DNA from 2 places in the Glutamicibacter sp. MCAF14 genome. Region 2 is predicted to be linked to the other one. Evidence: predicted binding sites of a transcription regulator. Region 2 holds the regulator's gene; the other holds the start of a gene.
The links. Region 2 encodes Rex, which represses fermentation and respiration genes when NADH is low (regulators of the CRP and FNR family bind a similar motif). Its sites were predicted from a motif close to CTTGTGAANNNNTTCACAAG; they were not measured.
Positions count from the first base shown of each region.

Region 1: the regulator Rex is predicted to act here: its motif matches at 4,233-4,252, upstream of AB4Y71_RS09545 (glyceraldehyde-3-phosphate dehydrogenase).

Region 1 is NZ_JBFREO010000004.1:449,620-458,076, reverse strand. It holds gene AB4Y71_RS09570 (acyl-CoA dehydrogenase family protein) at 55-1,203, shown strand; gene def (peptide deformylase) at 1,228-1,800, shown strand; gene AB4Y71_RS09560 (hypothetical protein) at 1,813-2,043, opposite strand; gene AB4Y71_RS09555 (DNA glycosylase AlkZ-like family protein) at 2,050-2,316, opposite strand; gene AB4Y71_RS09550 (FAD-binding protein) at 2,336-2,539, shown strand; gene AB4Y71_RS09545 (glyceraldehyde-3-phosphate dehydrogenase) at 2,620-4,077, opposite strand; RNA gene rnpB (RNase P RNA component class A) at 4,297-4,651, opposite strand; gene AB4Y71_RS09535 (dihydrolipoyl dehydrogenase family protein) at 4,723-6,138, opposite strand; gene AB4Y71_RS09530 (YaaA family protein) at 6,296-7,084, shown strand; gene AB4Y71_RS09525 (VOC family protein) at 7,142-7,525, opposite strand; gene AB4Y71_RS09520 (Nif3-like dinuclear metal center hexameric protein) at 7,536-8,457, opposite strand, start outside.
Region 2 is NZ_JBFREO010000002.1:107,573-116,029, reverse strand. It holds gene AB4Y71_RS03070 (cytochrome c biogenesis CcdA family protein) at 1-554, opposite strand, end outside; gene AB4Y71_RS03065 (TlpA family protein disulfide reductase) at 563-1,186, opposite strand; gene AB4Y71_RS03060 (histidine phosphatase family protein) at 1,193-1,855, opposite strand; gene AB4Y71_RS03055 (hypothetical protein) at 2,029-2,805, shown strand; gene AB4Y71_RS03050 (redox-sensing transcriptional repressor Rex) at 2,922-3,596, opposite strand; gene AB4Y71_RS03045 (glutaredoxin family protein) at 3,624-3,869, opposite strand; gene AB4Y71_RS03040 (HAD family hydrolase) at 3,932-4,738, shown strand; gene AB4Y71_RS03035 (30S ribosomal protein bS22) at 4,841-4,939, opposite strand; gene AB4Y71_RS03030 (helix-turn-helix domain-containing protein) at 5,079-5,303, opposite strand; gene gdhA (NADP-specific glutamate dehydrogenase) at 5,563-6,906, opposite strand; gene AB4Y71_RS03020 (ArsR/SmtB family transcription factor) at 7,097-7,534, opposite strand; gene AB4Y71_RS03015 (acetoin utilization protein AcuC) at 7,636-8,457, opposite strand, start outside.

The DNA of each region.
Region 1 (8,457 bases), on a different contig from region 2:
GGCAAGCCAGTGAGCTTTATGCCTTCGTTCTATACACCGAAAGGTACTCCCCCTGTGAAACGCGCGCTCTTCGAAGAGGACCACGAGCAGTTCCGTGAACTTGCTACCGAGTTCAACGCCCGGGAGATTTCCGGCAAATACGCCCAGTGGGAGAAGGACCACCAGATTCCTCGCGAGGTGTGGCAGTCTGCCGGCGAGAACGGCCTGCTGGGTCTTGCCGTGCCTGAAGAATTCGGTGGCATGGGGATTGATGACTACCGTTTCCGCGTAGTGCTTGATGAGGAGTTCGTGCGCTCGGGCCATTTGGCCGTGGCATTGTCCTTCCACCTGCACGATGACTTGGTCCTGCCTTACCTGTTGAACTACGGCTCTGCGGATCTGAAGGCTAAGTGGCTTCCACGCATGGTGGACGGCTCTACCATCACCTCCTGCGCGCTGACCGAGCCTGGCGCGGGTTCTGACCTGCGTGCGGTGCGCACAAAGGCGGTGCGCGATGGCGATGACTGGCTGATCAGCGGGCAGAAGACCTTCATCGGCAATGCGGCCTTTGGCGATGCGTCGCTAGTGCTTGCGCGTACCGATGGCGAGAGCTCGCGGGCCGGCGCGCATTCCTTCTCGCTGTTCATGGTTGAGCGTTCCGAGGGCTACAGCAACGGCAAGCCGTTCGACAAGATGGGCCTGCGCGCCTCAGATACCGCTGAGTTGTTCTTTGACGAGGTTCGCGTCTCTGCGACGGATCTTGTTGGTGAAGTCGGCCAGGGCCTGTCCTATGTCAAGGCGCAGCTGCCCCAGGCTCGTTTGGCTCTCGCCGTGGCCGCATCGGCGATCTGCTCTGCATCCTTCGAGCAGGCGCTTGAGCATACGAAGAACCGCTCGACCTTCGGCCAGGTACTCACCGAATACCAGAACACGCGTTTTGAGCTGGCTGATTTGAAAACTGAGGCGCATGTCACCCAGAGCTTCGTTGACCGTGCGGTCTTGGCTTTCAATGAGGGTGAGCTGAATGCTTCCGATGCCGCCGAGGTGAAGCTTTGGGCTAGTGAGAGCGCGAAAAAGCTTTCCGATAAGGCATTGCAGCTGCATGGCGGCTATGGCTACATCATGGAGTACCCGATTGCCCAGTCGTTCACTGCCTCGCGCTTGCTGACCATCTTCGGTGGCACAAGCGAGATCATGCGTGAAACTATTGGACGAGCACTCTAAGAACTTTTGAAAGGAACTGATCACGTGCCTATTCGGCAGATCACTGTTTACGGCGAACCGGTATTGCACAAGCGTGCCGTTGAGGTAACCGAGTTTGATGACGCGTTGCGCGCGCTCGTTGCCGATATGCACCTGACCATGGATGAAGCGCATGGCGTCGGCCTTGCAGCTCCGCAGATCGGTCTGGGCTTGCGCATGTTCACCTACGTATTCGCCGATCAGGACGATGCGCCCGAACGCGGCGTGGTGATCAACCCGAAGCTGACCCTCTCCAAGGTTTCGCAGGCTCCTGCGCACCCTGATGAGGACTCAGAAGGCTGCTTGTCGGTTCCCGGCTTGAACTACCCGCTGCAGCGCGCAGACTATGCGAAGGTGGAAGGCTTTGACGAGTTCGGCAATCCGATCTCTTTCGAGGCTCATGGCTGGTTCGCCCGCATCATGCAGCACGAGTACGACCATCTTGATGGCTGCCTCTACGTGGATAAGCTACAGCCACGTTGGGAGAAGCGCTGGAAGAAGGCCAAGAAGGCTCTGGGTTGGGGCGTACCGGGCAATACCTGGTTGCCGGGTAGCGATGAGGATCCATTCGGGCACTAGCGACTTGGCCGTCTAGCGAGCGGTCTTGAAGTCCAGATACCGCTGATGCAGCGCCGCACCGATACTATCGGTCGGCGCTGTTTCTGCATTCAAGATCTTTGCCTCCCTCCCCTCCTGCAGCCAGAAAGGTAGGAACATGCCGTTCTTGCCCGGCAGGATCTGCGCTGTCATCTGCTCATCAGCTACCAGGGTGCGCGTGCCATAGCCCAGGCAGTACTCATCGAAGGGTCCACGCAGGCGCAACGGTAGCTAGGATGCTCGCCCCGGCTGAAGTACTACGTGTGCCAGGCTTTGGGCTATCACCCAGTAGTCCTCGCCGCGTTCATCCTTGCCTACGCTGATGAGATCTTCTTCCAGTGTCTGGCTGGCTGCTCGCATATCGCTGAGGGTTTGCCCCGAGGACCAGGCAGCATCGCGGATGGTTGCTGGCCCATGGGAAGCAAGGTACCTGCGCAAAAGCTCTGCCAAGGGCTGCGCCGGTTCATGGCGCCCGGTGACCCATTGGTCAACCAGCACGAAATCCTGGGCGACGAGCTTGGCCGTAGTGGTGCGCGAAGATGATTCGCCGATCCAAGGTCTCTACGCCCAGGGAAATACTGCCTCGAATATCTTCGGCGAGGTCTACCCAGGCGCCGGCCCCACTATCGGCCAGGGGCTGGTCTACGGCAACATCATTGCCGATGACGGGGCCCAGCGCTCACGCGAGGCGAAGAACAGTTCCTCATCCATCGCGAGCTAGCAGCCGTTGAACCACAAAGGGACCTTCTCCGACGCGTAAAGCGTTGGAGAAGGTCCCTTTGGCATAAAACCGGGAAGGTCTTAGACGGTGACGGCTTCAGCCTTCAAAGCTGGAACTGCTGCTGGGTGAGTGCCGGCCATCGATTCGATGACGCGCACAACCTGGCAGGAGTAGCCGAACTCGTTGTCGTACCAAACGTAGACAACAGCGTTCTTGCCGGTCACGATGGTGGCCAGGCCATCAACGATGCCGGCTCGGCGCGAGCCAACGAAGTCGGTGGAGACAACCTCAGGCGAATCGATGTAGTCGATCTGCTTGTGCAGGCTGGAGGTCAGCGAAGTTTCACGCAGGTAGGCGTTGAGCTCTTCCTTGGTGGTCTCGTTTTCCAGATTCAGGTTCAAGATCGCCATGGAGACATCTGGGGTCGGTACGCGGATGGCGTTACCGGTCAGCTTGCCTTCGAACTCCGGCAGGGCCTTGGCTACTGCCTTGGCGGCACCGGTTTCGGTGATCACCATGTTCAGCGCTGCCGAACGGCCGCGGCGCTCGCCCTTGTGGAAGTTGTCGATCAGGTTCTGGTCGTTGGTGAACGAGTGAACGGTCTCGACGTGCCCGTGGATGACGCCGAACTTGTCGTTCAGGGCCTTGAGCACTGGGGTGATGGCGTTGGTGGTGCACGATGCAGCGGTGACGATCTTATCATCTGCGGTGATCCACGAATCGTTGATGCCGTGGACGATGTTCTTCAGATCGCCCTTGCCCGGTGCAGTCAGCAGGACGCGGGAAACGCCCTTGGCGGCCAGGTGCTGGGACAGGCCAGCCTCATCGCGCCAGCGGCCGGTGTTGTCCACCACGATGGCGTTGTCGATGCCGTGTGCGGTGTAGTCAACGGTGGTCGGGTCGTTCGAGTAGATGACCTTGATCAGGGTGCCGTTGGCGAGGATCGTGCTGTTTTCCTCATCAACGGTGATCGAGCCTTCGAAGCGGCCGTGGACCGAGTCGCGGCGCAGCAGCGAAGCGCGCTTGACGATGTCATCATCCGAGCCCTTGCGGACCACGATGGCACGCAGGCGCAGGCCGTAGCCGCCACGCTCGATGAGAATGCGAGCCAGCAGGCGGCCGATGCGGCCAAAGCCGTAGAGCACTACGTCCTGTGGTTCTGCGTCGGTTGCGCCAGCCTGGCCAACCTTCTCGCCCAATTCTTCGGTGAGGAATGCGTTCAGATCAGCGGATCCGGATTCCTTGAACTTCTTGTTCACGCGACCGAGGTCAACGGCAACCGAGCCAACATTCAGGGTCTCGATGGCATCCAGGATGGCCTTGGTGTCATTCAGGTCAAGTTCTTCGCCATCGATGCGGCGCACCACGCGGTGGGCCTTGATGATGTCAATGGCGGACTGGTTGATCAGCTTGCGGCCGTAGACGGAGGTCACCACATTGTTCTTGCGGTACAGACGTCCGATCAGTGGGATCATGGCCTCGGCGAGCTCTTCGCGCCCGCTCCATTCTTGCTGGGCAACGACAGACTGCTGGGTCACAGAAAATCCTTCCAATTCAGCCGACTCGCAGATCCATAAAGTCGGTTGGCACCGTGGGAAGCACCATTGCTTTTGCGGTGGTACGAGGTAACAGGATCATCCTCGTAAGTACATGATCCATTCTAGACCGTGCGCAGAAATTCTGAGAGCTACGGATTGTGAATCATCTCACCAGCGCATTAGGGGCTGATGCCGGCGCAATCGCGGGAAGGAAGAGTGTGAATGGGATGGCCGATACGCCGGGTTTTGTCGCGCCGAAGCGGGACGGTCATCTATCTACGACTGCCGTTGCCGGCAGCCTCTAGCGGTCCACCCGACTGCATGGGGCGAACAGCCCTCATAACGCAGTCTGTCTGACCTTGCTCCGGGTGGGGTTTACCTAGCCGCCCCAATCACTTGGGGCGCTGGTGGTCTCTTACACCACCGTTTCACCCTTACCAGGAAACCTGGCGGTCTATTTTCTGTGGCACTAGCCTGCGGGTTACCCCGAGTGGGCGTTACCCACCACCCTGTTCTGCGGAGCCCGGACGTTCCTCGGGACAATAACTTGCCACGCGACCGTCTGGCCATCCCATTCATTAACCATTCTAGCCCCGCGAGTTTCCCGGCGCTGACCACCGCCGTGAGCCACTGGCCACACTGGCGCTACCCGAAGCGCTCGGTTTCCAGCAGCCGCAACCAGATTTCGCTCAGCGTCGGGTAGGCCGGGACCGCATGCCACAGCCTCTCCAACGGAACCTCGCCGATGATTGCCACGGTGGCAGCATGCAGCAGCTCGGCCGCATCCTGCCCCACGAAACTCGCCCCGAGAATTACACCGCGTTCCCGGTCGATCACCAGCTTGGCACGCCCCGTATACCCATCAGCATGCAAGCTGGCTCCGGCAATGGCACCCAAATCATGTTCGATGACCTTGATGCCAAGTCCCTGGGCTCTCGCTGCGTGTTCGGTCAGGCCCACGGCAGCGACCTGCGGATCGGTGAACACCACCCGCGGGATTGCCCCATGATCTGCCGTGGCCGCATGCCGGCCCCATTTGGCGTCCTGCACCTCGGCCCCGGACAACCGGGCAGCGATCGCCTCGCCGGCGACTCTCGCCTGGTACTTGCCCTGGTGGGTGAGCAGGCCTCGCCCGTTGGCATCGCCGACCACGTACAGCCAGTCGGTCCCCGAGACCCGCAACGTGTCATCAACGTCAATCGCCGCCGGGTCCAAGTCCACGGCTTCCAATCCCAGATTCGAGGTATTTGCGCGGCGGCCCGTGGCCACCAGCAGCTCATCGGCCGCCACGGCGCTCCCCTCAGCGAAGTCGAGGTGCACGATTCCCTGAGCGTCCCGGGACACTTTTGAGGGCGTGGCACCGATACGCACCTCGACGCCCTGTTCTTCCAAGGCTGCGGCCACCATCTGTCCGGCGAAAGGTTCCTCTCGGCTCAGCAGCGCACCGCGCGAGAGCACGGTGACCGCTGATCCCAGTGAGTTGAAGGCGAAGGCCATCTCCACTGCGGCCACCCCGCCACCGATGATTGCCAGCCGCGGCGGAATCTTCTTGGCTGCGGTAGCTTCGCGGGTACCCCATGCTTGCGCCTCGGCCAGTCCAGGAATTTGCGGCAGCACCGGGATGGATCCGGTGGCCAGCACCACGGCGCGGGCCCGGTACTCGCGTCCTCCCACAGCCACTATGCCCGGGGCCACCAGCTGCCCGTGGCCGCGCAGCAGTTCAATGCCCGCAGAGCGCAGCCATTGCACTTGGCCGTCATCATCCCAGTTGCTCGTGAAGGCATCGCGCCGGGCCAGCACCGCAGATACATCAAGAGTGGAAGTGATTGCTTGGCCAGCTCCAGGCACCCGTTGCGCCGCTGCCAGCACCTGGCCACTGCGCAACAACGCCTTGGAAGGCATGCAGGCCCAATACGAGCATTCACCACCCACCAGCTCGGACTCGACAATGGCTGCCGACAGTCCTTGTTTGGCTGCATAATCAGCGGCGTTTTCCCCGGCGGGACCAGCGCCGATGACAATCACATCGAAATCGGTGGCGGGCTGCGGATTGCGCTGCATGGCTTCTCCTAGCTGGCTTCTGCTGGCGTGGTGTGGACCCGGCGCGGGTGCATTAGCCCAGCCTAGCCACCGGTGCCCAGGCAGTACAGAGCCAGGGTGCCAAACAGGAGAGGTCCCTTGCAAAAAGCCGCCGCCAATCTCAGATAAGCTAAAAAGCGTGCTTATTTTGCTGCCGCCTTCCGAAGGCAAGACCGCCCACACTGAAGGCTCCCCGTTCGACTTTGCCGATTTATCCTTCCCGGAGCTTGAACAGGAACGACGCCAGGTGCTTGATGCCTTGGCCGAAGTTTCAGCTCGCGAAGATGCCATGTCGGTTTTGGGGGTCGGCGCCTCGCTGGCTAAGGAAGTAGCCCGCAACATTTCCCTGCACAACGAACCGGCAGCTCGCGCCCACGATATCTATTCCGGTGTGCTGTTCGAAGCCCTGAACTATGCCTCGCTGGATCAGGCCTCCGCACAGCGTGCCGATGAATCGATCATCGTGGTCTCCGCACTATGGGGCGCGGTGCGCTTCGGCGATCGCATCCCTCCCTACCGCCTGTCGATGTCGGCGAAGCTTGAACCGCTGGGCAAGCTGGCCAGCTGGTGGAAGAAGCGCCTGACCCCGGTGCTGGATGCCGCCGCCGCGGATCAGCTGATTGTCGATGCCCGTTCCAGCACCTACGCTGCCGCCTACAAGCCGAGCAACTGCAACCAGGTTGCCGTTAACGTGTTCCAGCTGCGCAATGGCACCCCCAAGGTGGTTTCGCACTTCGCGAAGCACACCCGGGGCGAGGTCTCCCGTTTCCTTGTCCAGCAGCCTGTCGCACCGGAAAACCCTGGAGAACTACTGAAGCTCATCCAGGCCAAATGGGATGCTTCCCTGGTTCAGGATAAGAAGGGTTTGGCGCTGAATATCCTGCTGCCTGAGGATCACCAGTTCACCACGGTGAACAAGGCCGTGTAGCCACGAAACAAAAAGCTGTGGGAGTGAAGCAAAAATTGCTTGACTCCCACAGCTTTTTCAGGGCTGGGCTACCAGTTCTATTTCAAATCCAGCCGCATCTTCCAGATAGGCAGCATAGTGCCCGGCTCCCCCGGCATGCGGGTGCTTATCTGCGAACATCAGCGTGAATCCGTGAGCCTGTGCTTCTTCGGTCACCTGATCCATCTCGGCGGTACCAGGCACGCTGAAAGCCATATGGTTCATCCCCGGGGCCACTCGATTATGACGTTGCGGCACTACATCCGGACCCGATTCCAAGACAATATAAAAATCGCCCTGGGCATAGCTGATGCCGCTGGCCCAGGTGGATTGCACTTCATAGCCAAGGCGGGCCAGCAGCCAGCCCACCGAAGCGTTGCTGGCTGCCAAATCCTCTACCCAGATCTCCAGATGATGCAACATGTTGGGCTGCCTATGGAGTCAGGACGAAGTCCCATGGATCACTGTTGATTTGGGACACCTCGATTTGCACCGAGTGGCCCAGATCGTTGAGCACGTTACCCAAGGCGCGGGCACCGGCTGAGAGCCAGACCCATTCCGAGGCGAAGTGCGAAACATCGATCAGGTACGGGAACCCGCCATCGGCAGCTTCGCGTGCTTCGCTGGCTGGGTGGTGGCGCAGATCTGCGGTGACGTAAACATCGGCTTGATGCGAGCGCACCGCGTCGAATAGGGAATCACCCGCACCTCCGCAGAGTGCGACCTTCCGAATGATTCCGGTACGGTCCCCGGCCACGCGTACGCCGCCGGCAACCGCCGGCAGCACGGTGTAGACACGTTCGGCAAAATCTTCGAGCTTCATCGGCTTGTCCAAATAGCCGACCCGGCCCAGTCCTTCTTCTGGCAGTCCATCTTTGGACTCAACCAGAGGTACGCACTCCTTCAGGCCGAAGGCATCAGCAAGAGCATCGTTGACTCCCCCAATGGCACTGTCGGCGTTGGTATGCGCGGTCAGCAATGCGGTGCTTGATTCAATCAGACGGTGAATGGCCTCGCCCTTGAAGCTGGTGCCAGCAACTTGGGTTACCCCGCGCAGCAGCAATGGGTGGTGAGTGATCAGCAAATCGGCCCCACGCTCGATTGCATCCTCAATCACCTCCAGCGTCGGGTCGACAGCCATCACGATCTTGGAAATTTTCTGGCTGGTACGCCCGGTCACCAGACCCACGGCGTCCCAGTCTTCAGCCAATGACTTAGGCCAAAGTTCTTCCGCTGCTTCAAGTACATTCCCCAAGCTGGCTTGGGCAACCGTGGTGTCTTCCACCGGCTGCTCGGCCTGCTCATCGGTAACGGTCTTGAGCTTTGCGGCATCCGGGGATTCGGTGTTCTTCCCC
Region 2 (8,457 bases):
CCCAGGCCCAGGCAGTAGAACACCGTCAGCAGGGTTCCGCGTCCAACGTTGGCATCCACGCCAGTGGACATGATCAATACCGCGCTCAAGGTCGGTCCGATGCACGGTGCCCAGCCCAGCCCGAAGGTCAAGCCCAGTACCGGGGCTCCCCACAGTCCTGCTGGTGGGCGCTTGTGGATCTTGCGATCGCGCTGCATCCAGGAGAAGCCGCCCATGAACACGATGCCCATGAAGACCACCACCAGGCCCAATGCCTGAGTGACCCAGGAGCCGTTGAATTTCAGCCATGAGGTGGCCTGGCTGAAGAGCACTCCGGCGGCGATGAACACCACGGAGAATCCCAAGACGAACAGCAATACGCCCAGAACCACGCGGCCACGGCGGTGTTCCTTCAGATCCGCGCCGGTCAGCCCGGTGACATAGCCGAGATAGCCCGGCACCAGCGGTAGCACGCAGGGCGAAAGGAAGGAGACCAATCCGGCCAGCAATGCCACCGGGGCGGCAAGGAGCAACGACCCGTCCAGGACGATGTCGGCGAATGGATTAGTGGTCACTGATCAGCTCACAACTCTTCGGTCAGAGCGGTGTTGATCAATGACTTGAGCGTGCTCGGCTCCACGGCACCGATGACGCGGGCGCGGACCCGGCCTTGGCGGTCCAGCACCAGGGTGGATGGAACAGCTTGCAGCGGAACGTATTTGGTCATCGCGAGCTGGATGTTCCCATCGGTATCCTGAATCGACTCATAAGGAATCTCGAAGGTGCGTTCAAAGGCCTTGGCAGCTTCGGCTTCATCGCGCACGTTGACGCCGATGAATTCGACCTTCTCGCCAAACTCTTCAGCGATTTTCTTCAAATCCGGTGCCTCGATACGGCACGGTGCGCAGGCGGCATACCAGAAGTTCATCACGACCGGCTTGCCCTGCCACTGCGTGAAATCGATGTCGGTGCCGTGGTAGGTGGACGCCTTGATGGTGACCGGTTCGCTGCGCTTGGCAACTTCGTATTCTTCAACGGCGCCATCGCCGGCAATGTAGTTCTTGCCGTCGCCGCTGTTGGCTTGTGCGGTCAGCGCATCTTCCTTGCCGCTGCAGGCAGCCAGCGGCACTACGGCCGCGGCAACCAGGAGCGTACGCAGCATGGTGCGGCGGCTGAACGGGCCAGGATTGGGCACAGGATCTGTCATTTTGCTTTAGGCTCCCGGAATATTCGCCGCGCCGGCTAGCAGCTCGGGGCACGGTTCGGTGTAACGCACGGAGACCAATTCGTCTCCTTCGAAATCAAAGCTGGTGATCGAAGCCAGTGTGCACTCGCGCTGGCGCGGATCATGCCACAGCGGCTTCTTCTCGGCGTCGCGGCGGGTGACCCAAATCGGCAGCTGGTGGCTGACGATGATGACTTCCGCCCCTTCGCCATGTTCAGCCACCGCGGCTTTGCGGTGCTCCGCCATGGCGGTGCGCATGCGCGCTACCTGCTCGGCATATGGTTCGCCCCACGAGGGCTTTAACGGATTGACCAGCAGCGGCCAGTATTTTGGCTTGCGCAGATGCTCGGCGACTTTGGACAGCCCCTGGAGCTTGTTGCCAGCTTCAACCACGCGCTCATCGGTGTGAATCTCCAAGCCCAAGGCCTTGGATGCCGGAGCAGCGGTCTGCTGGGCACGGACCAGCGGCGAGGCGACCAACCGAACGACGTTGCCGCCTTCGGCTTGGCGCTTGGCAAAATATTCGCCTGCCCCGTCAGCCATCTGGAACCCGAGTTCCGAGAGCCCGAAGCCGGGGATCCGGCCGTAGAGCATACGGTCAGGGTTGAAAACTTCCCCATGGCGCAACAAATGGACAGTCGATAAAGGCATGCTCCCAGTGTCTCAAATATTCGATGCAAAAGAGGCAATATGTGGCCACCGTCAACTATTCACAGGACACGCATTGGAATCCCATATGGAAAAACCATCCTTTCGGAGGGCTTGCTCACAATCCTCTGCCACTACGCTTGGTAATAAGACAGTTCGACCCAGAAGGATGCACCATGAGCAATAACGATCCTAACCAGCCGGGACAGCCATACAACCCGGATTCCGCGGGCCAGGGTTCGCAGCAGAACCCGTACGGCGAAAACCCTTACGGCCAGCAGCCCTCGGCTGCCGGGCAGAACCCGTACGGACAGAATCCCAATCCTTATGGGCAGCCGCAGGCACCGGGCTACGACCAGTACGCTGCCCAGGGCGGCTATGCCGCGGTGCAACCACCGGTCGAGCGTCCTCGGACCTTGGCTATTGCTTTCGGGCTGATCATGCTTGCAGGTATTTTCAGTGCCCTCAGCAGCTGGCTGATGGCCACCTCCAACATGATGGCCAACATGATCGGCCAGCAGTGGTCGCTGGTTCAGGAAGAATTCCAGAACCAGATGCAAAGCACCCCGGGGATGAACAAGGATCCGCTCGTTGAACAGATGATGCAAAGTCCTGAAGCTTTCATGGCCCAGGTCAATTCGATGATCTCCAGCTTCGTGATTGTCGGCATGATCATTACCTTGGGCCTGTACTTCCTGGTGGGCTTCTTCGTTGGCCGCGGCGTAGGTGGCATGCGCATTCTCGCCACGATCCTTGCAGCGCTTTCACTGCTGAATCTGGTCACCACGGTTCCAATGGTCAGCATGTTCGCTGATACCCAAGCAGGCCTGATCAACGCGGTGTACGTAGTGGGAATCTTGCTGGGCGTTGCCGGCGTAGTCTTTGCCTGGCTGCGTCCATCCTCGGAGTACATTGCCCAGCGCCGCATGGCCCGCCGGGCTGGCTACCGCTAAACGCGCGCTGGGGTTTGCCTTCTAAGCCCAGAAGCACGAAAAGGCGTAGCTGCCTCATCCGCAATAAGGATGAGGCAGCTACGCCTTTCGTCGTTAGCGCAGGTCTAGTCTTGCGCTCAGCCTTGGACCGCGAGGTAAGCCAGGATCTGCAGTTCGGTGGACAGATCCACGCGGCGCAGATTCATTCCCTCTGGAACGCGCAGCGGCTTAGGTGCGAAGGACAGGACCGAGCGGACAGAGAGCTCAGCTAGTTCGTAAACCAGGTCCTGGGCGGCATCGCCAGGGATTGCCAGCACGGCAATGTTGATTTCTTCGCGCTGGACAACGTTTGCCAGGTCTGCGATGGCTTCCACGTGCAGCTCGCCAACTGCTTTGCCCTCCAGCGCAGGGTCGATATCCAAGATGGCCTTGACGTTGAAGCCGCGGGATTTGAAACCTGCATAGCCGCTCAGCGCGCGGCCGAGGTTACCTGCACCAAGGATGGCTACGCGCCAGTCCTGGTTCAAGCCCAGCGTGCGGCTGATATGTTCGGCAAGTTCACGGACCACGTAGCCGACCCCGCGGGTTCCATAAGAACCCAGCCAGGAAAGGTCCTTGCGCAGGATCGAGGGGTTCACGCCAGCTTCTTTGGCCAGCACCCCGGAACTGGTGCGTTCTAGTCCTTGGGCGTCCAAGGCATTTAGCGCGCGCAGGTACTGGGTCAGTCGAGCCAGCGTGGCCTCAGGCAACACCCGGGCTTCAAGCTCCGACATTTTCGTTCTCCCGCACTTTTCGGTGCTCTCTTCGAGCACAACGCAAAATCATTTATTCGGTAGCAGCTAGCTGCTCAGCAGCCGTTCCAGGCGTTGGGCATCGATGTGCCAGAAGTCCCGAACTTCGCCGTCGATCAGCAAGACTGGAACTTCCTCATGGTGCTTGGCAAGCAACTGCGGATCCTGGTCAATATCGAGTTCAGAGAATTCCATATGCAAGCGGCCCGTCACCTCAGCCACGGTTTCGCGTGCGGCCTGGCACAGGTGGCAGCCTTCTCGGACCAACAGCTGAATCTGATGCAAAGTACTCACCTGTCCATAATCTCACGAGCCGTAACCACGCTTAAACTTGGCGATGAAATAAACTGGATCAAATGCCTTCCATCGATCCTCACCTGAACCCGAATTCTTCCGTAGCTCCGGATACGGTTGCCGCTTTCTTCGACGTCGATAACACCCTGGTGCGTGGTGCGTCGCTGTATCTGCTGGCCCGCAAGCTCCATGAGCGCCGTTTCTTCCAGTTCCGTGAAATCCTCTGGTTCGCCCTGAAGCAATTGCGTTTTGCTGCACGCGGCGAACATCTAGGCGATATCCATCAGATTCGCGACCGTGCGCTGATGATGGTGCGGGGCATCCCGGTGTCCGAGATCGAGAAGATTGGAAACGAGATCTACGACGAATACATCGAGCCGAAGCTGTGGGCCGGTTCGGTGGCTATTGCGCGCCAGCATCGCACGGTGGGACGCGAGGTCTGGCTGGTCACGGCCACTCCCCTGGAAGTGGCGAATGTCATCTCAGATCGTTTGGAACTTACCGGTGCTTTGGGCACGGTAGTGGCCAGCGAGGACGGTTTTTACACCGGATCGCTGTCCAGCCCGATCCTGCATGCGGCGGAAAAGGCTCAGGCGGTACGCACCCTGGCCAAGGCTCGCGGCATCTCGCTATCCAAGTCCTGGGCCTACTCAGATTCCTACAATGATGTTCCGCTGCTTGAAGCTGTGGGCCATCCGGTGTGCATCAACCCCGATGCGCGGCTCCGTGCCTATGCCAAGCGCCGCGGATGGCAGGTCTATGACTTCCGGACCGGTCAGCGTGCCGCCAAACTCGGCCTGAAGACCGCTGGGGTGCTTGGGGCGCTCTGGGCGGCTCGACGTTCAATCCTGCGCCGTTCCGGCTCTTAGAAGGGCACTGAGCGGCTTTAGATAAAGCAATCGCCACCGTTCAACAGTTTCACTGTGAAGCGGTGGCGATGATTGCCTAGCGGCAAACGCTCAGAAGTAGATTTACTTCTTATTGCGACGCTGGTGGCGGGTCTTGCGAAGCAATTTGCGGTGCTTCTTCTTCGACATACGCTTGCGGCGCTTCTTGATAACAGAGCCCATAATGGTTCCTCACAAACTAAATAAATGCGTCAACCCCAAACGCCTGCTTGCGCGCGTGCACAAGGACAAGGTTGACCCGACGTTAAACGTTCCTTAACAGATTACCCGCTTTTCGGCCATGCTCTGACCATCGCGCGGACTATCGACCGTAAGAACCGGTACCGTGCTGCGGATCAATGGCCGCAGCATTCAAGTAAGATTCCACGGCGTTTTCCGGAACGCGATAGGAGCGACCGAACTGAACAGCAGGCAAGTCGCCTGCGTGGATCAGCCGATAAACGGTCATTTTGGAAACACGCATCATGTCGGCCACTTCGGCCACAGTCATGAAACGGGCTCCGGCAAAATTCTGTTTATCCGTCATGCGGGATAATCTCCTGACGCTGATCTCTAATTCGTCGCGTAAATAATAGCGAAGATGAACTTACACGGCTTTGGATCAACATCGACGGTTCAGGTTCACATTCGCTTTGCACTAGTCTAATCGCACTTTTGTAACTTTTGCATCACGAAACACACCTGTAGCCTTTTGAATCACATTTTTTGATGCTTAAACGAAACAATCCGTGGGTTTTCCCTGAGAATCCCCAGTGAAAACCCACGGATTGGATCAAATTCACTTACTAGATGACGCCCTGAGCCAGCATTGCATCAGCCACCTTCACGAAGCCAGCAATGTTTGCACCGGCAACATAGTTGCCTGGCATGCCGTATTCTTCTGCGGTGGCTGCACAGCTTGCGTGGATGCCGACCATGATCTCGCTCAGACGACGCTCAGTGTGCTCGAAGGTCCACGAGTCGCGGCTGGCGTTCTGCTGCATCTCCAGAGCCGAGGTAGCAACGCCACCGGCGTTAGCTGCCTTGCCCGGGCCAAAGAGCACCCCTGCGTCTTGGAAGATGGAAGTCGCTTCAGCGGTAGTAGGCATGTTGGCGCCTTCGGCCACGGCGATGGTGCCGGCAGCGACCATCTTCTTGGCAGCCGCGGCGCCCAGCTCGTTCTGGGTTGCACATGGCAAAGCCACGGTACCGGCAACGTCCCAGACGCTTCCTCCGGAAACGTACTTGACCTTCTTGCTGCCACGACGCTCGGCGTACTCAGAGATGCGTCCGCGCTCGACTTCCTTGATCTGGCGCAGCAACTCAAGGTCGATGCCGCCTTCATCAACGATGTAACCAGCCGAGTCGGAAGCGGTGACAACCTTCGCACCCAGTGACTGGGCCTTCTCGATGGCGTGGATTGCCACATTGCCCGAACCGGAGATGATCACGCGCTGGCCATCAAAGCTCTGACCGCGGGTCTTGAGCATTTCTTCGGTGAAGATCACTGCGCCGTAGCCGGTGGCTTCTGGGCGAACCAGAGAACCGCCCCAGCTCAGGCCCTTGCCGGTCAACACTCCGGACTCGTAGCGGTTGGTGATGCGCTTGTATTGGCCGAAGAGGTAGCCGATTTCGCGGCCGCCCACGCCGATGTCGCCTGCTGGCACGTCGGTGTACTCGCCGATATGGCGGTAAAGCTCGGTCATGAAGGACTGGCAGAAGCGCATGACTTCGCCATCAGACTTGCCGCGTGGGTCGAAGTCCGAGCCGCCCTTGCCGCCGCCGATAGGCATGCCGGTCAGCGAGTTCTTGAAGATCTGCTCGAAGCCCAGGAACTTGACGATGCCCAGGTATACCGATGGGTGGAAACGCAGACCGCCCTTGTATGGACCCAGAGCCGAGTTGAATTCGACGCGGAAGCCACGGTTGATCTGTACACGATTTTCATCGTCAACCCATGGCACGCGGAAGATGATCTGGCGTTCAGGTTCGCACAAACGCTGCAGGATCGCGGCCTCAGCGTATTCAGGATGCTTGATCGATACTGCTTCAAGGCTATCGAATACTTCTGTGACGGCCTGATGGAATTCTGCTTCGCCGGGATTGCGGCGGAAGACTTCGTCGCGAATCGTCGCTAAGTGCTTATCCAAGTTTTTCTCCTCATCACTTGGGGCAGGCACGGGCGCACAAGGGGCCTCATAGCCGGCGTCACTGCCCCGCACACGAGAATGCCATGCTGAGCATTCTGAACAAAATTTTCATGTTATAAAACAGGATTGCGCGCGTAACTTAAATGATTGACCATTTTGCATGGTTGCAGCGCCGAACACTGGTCAACAGCTAGCGTCGACGGCCAAATCGTGGAAGTTTCTCAAAGAATTCCTGCGCACGTCCAGTGACTTGTTCCAAACCTTGGCCAACGCGGCGACCGATCTGACCAGCGGTCGGATTAGCCGCTGCAGCCAGCTGCCCGTCGGCTTCAGCCTCTGTGGTTGCAAGCTCCTGGCTCGGGGCTTGAACCGGTACCAGATCCGCGCACCAGTGCACCAGGTCTTCCAATGCAGAGGTATCAATGCTGTAGATACGGCGCTGCCCAGCAGCGGTCATGCTCACCAGCTCAGCCTCGCGCAAAACCTTCAGGTGCTTAGAAACGGTCGGTTGTGAGATCTCCAGTTCGGTAACCAGAGTGCCCACGGCCTTCGGCTCGTTTTTAAGCGCCTCGATAATCTTTCGTCGGGTTGGCTCAGCCAACGCCGAAAATACTTCGTCAATTGCCACACACATAACCCTAACGGCATATGACCAAATGGCAATCAATTTGCGCGCCCAAATGGCTGGGAAGCCATGTTGTTGCGCCCTGTGGTCGCACGGATACGGTCCTAGTCGAACCAGGGATCCAGGCCGAAGAACGGAAAGACTTCTTTGCGCGTAGCAATAATGGTCCGGTCCACCGGATCGGCAGGATCATATCCAACTTCCCAATTGCGCCACCATAATTGCGCGTCATCGCCCATGAGGTATGGCATGGCCCGTCCATACCGTTCCAATACATATCGACGGAAAGTTTCTGGAACATAGGTACGCAGCGGCATCGGCTTACCCGCAACAATTGCGGTCAGGTGCGTCCACGTGCGCGGTACGACTGCGGTGGCGTTATATCCGCCGCCTCCGGTAGCCAGCCACCGGCCCTCGCAGTGCTCATCTGCTAGCTGGGAGATGTCCAGGGCTGCTTGGCGCTGGGCATCAACTGAGAGTTTCAAGTTGCTCATGTCATCATCACGGTGCGCATCGCAGCCGTGCTGGGAGACGATGATTTCGGGTTTGAAGGCCCGCACCAGCTGCGGAACGATTGCATGGAACGCACGCATCCACCCCGAGTCCCCGGTCATGGCCGGCAGCGCAACATTCACGGCGCTGCCTTCGGCGTTCTTGCCACCAATTTCATTGGCGAATCCCGTACCGGGAAATAGCGACAGCCCGGACTCATGCAGTGAGATGGTAAGTACCCGTTCGTCATCCCAGAAGATCGACTCCGTGCCATCGCCATGGTGCGCATCCACATCGATGTAGACCACGCGCTTGGCGCCCTTTTCCAGCATCCGGTGGATTGCCGCTGCTGCATCGTTATAGATGCAGAAACCGCTGGCTTTGCTCTTGGCCGCATGGTGCATGCCTCCGGCGAAGTTGACCGCGCGGACCAC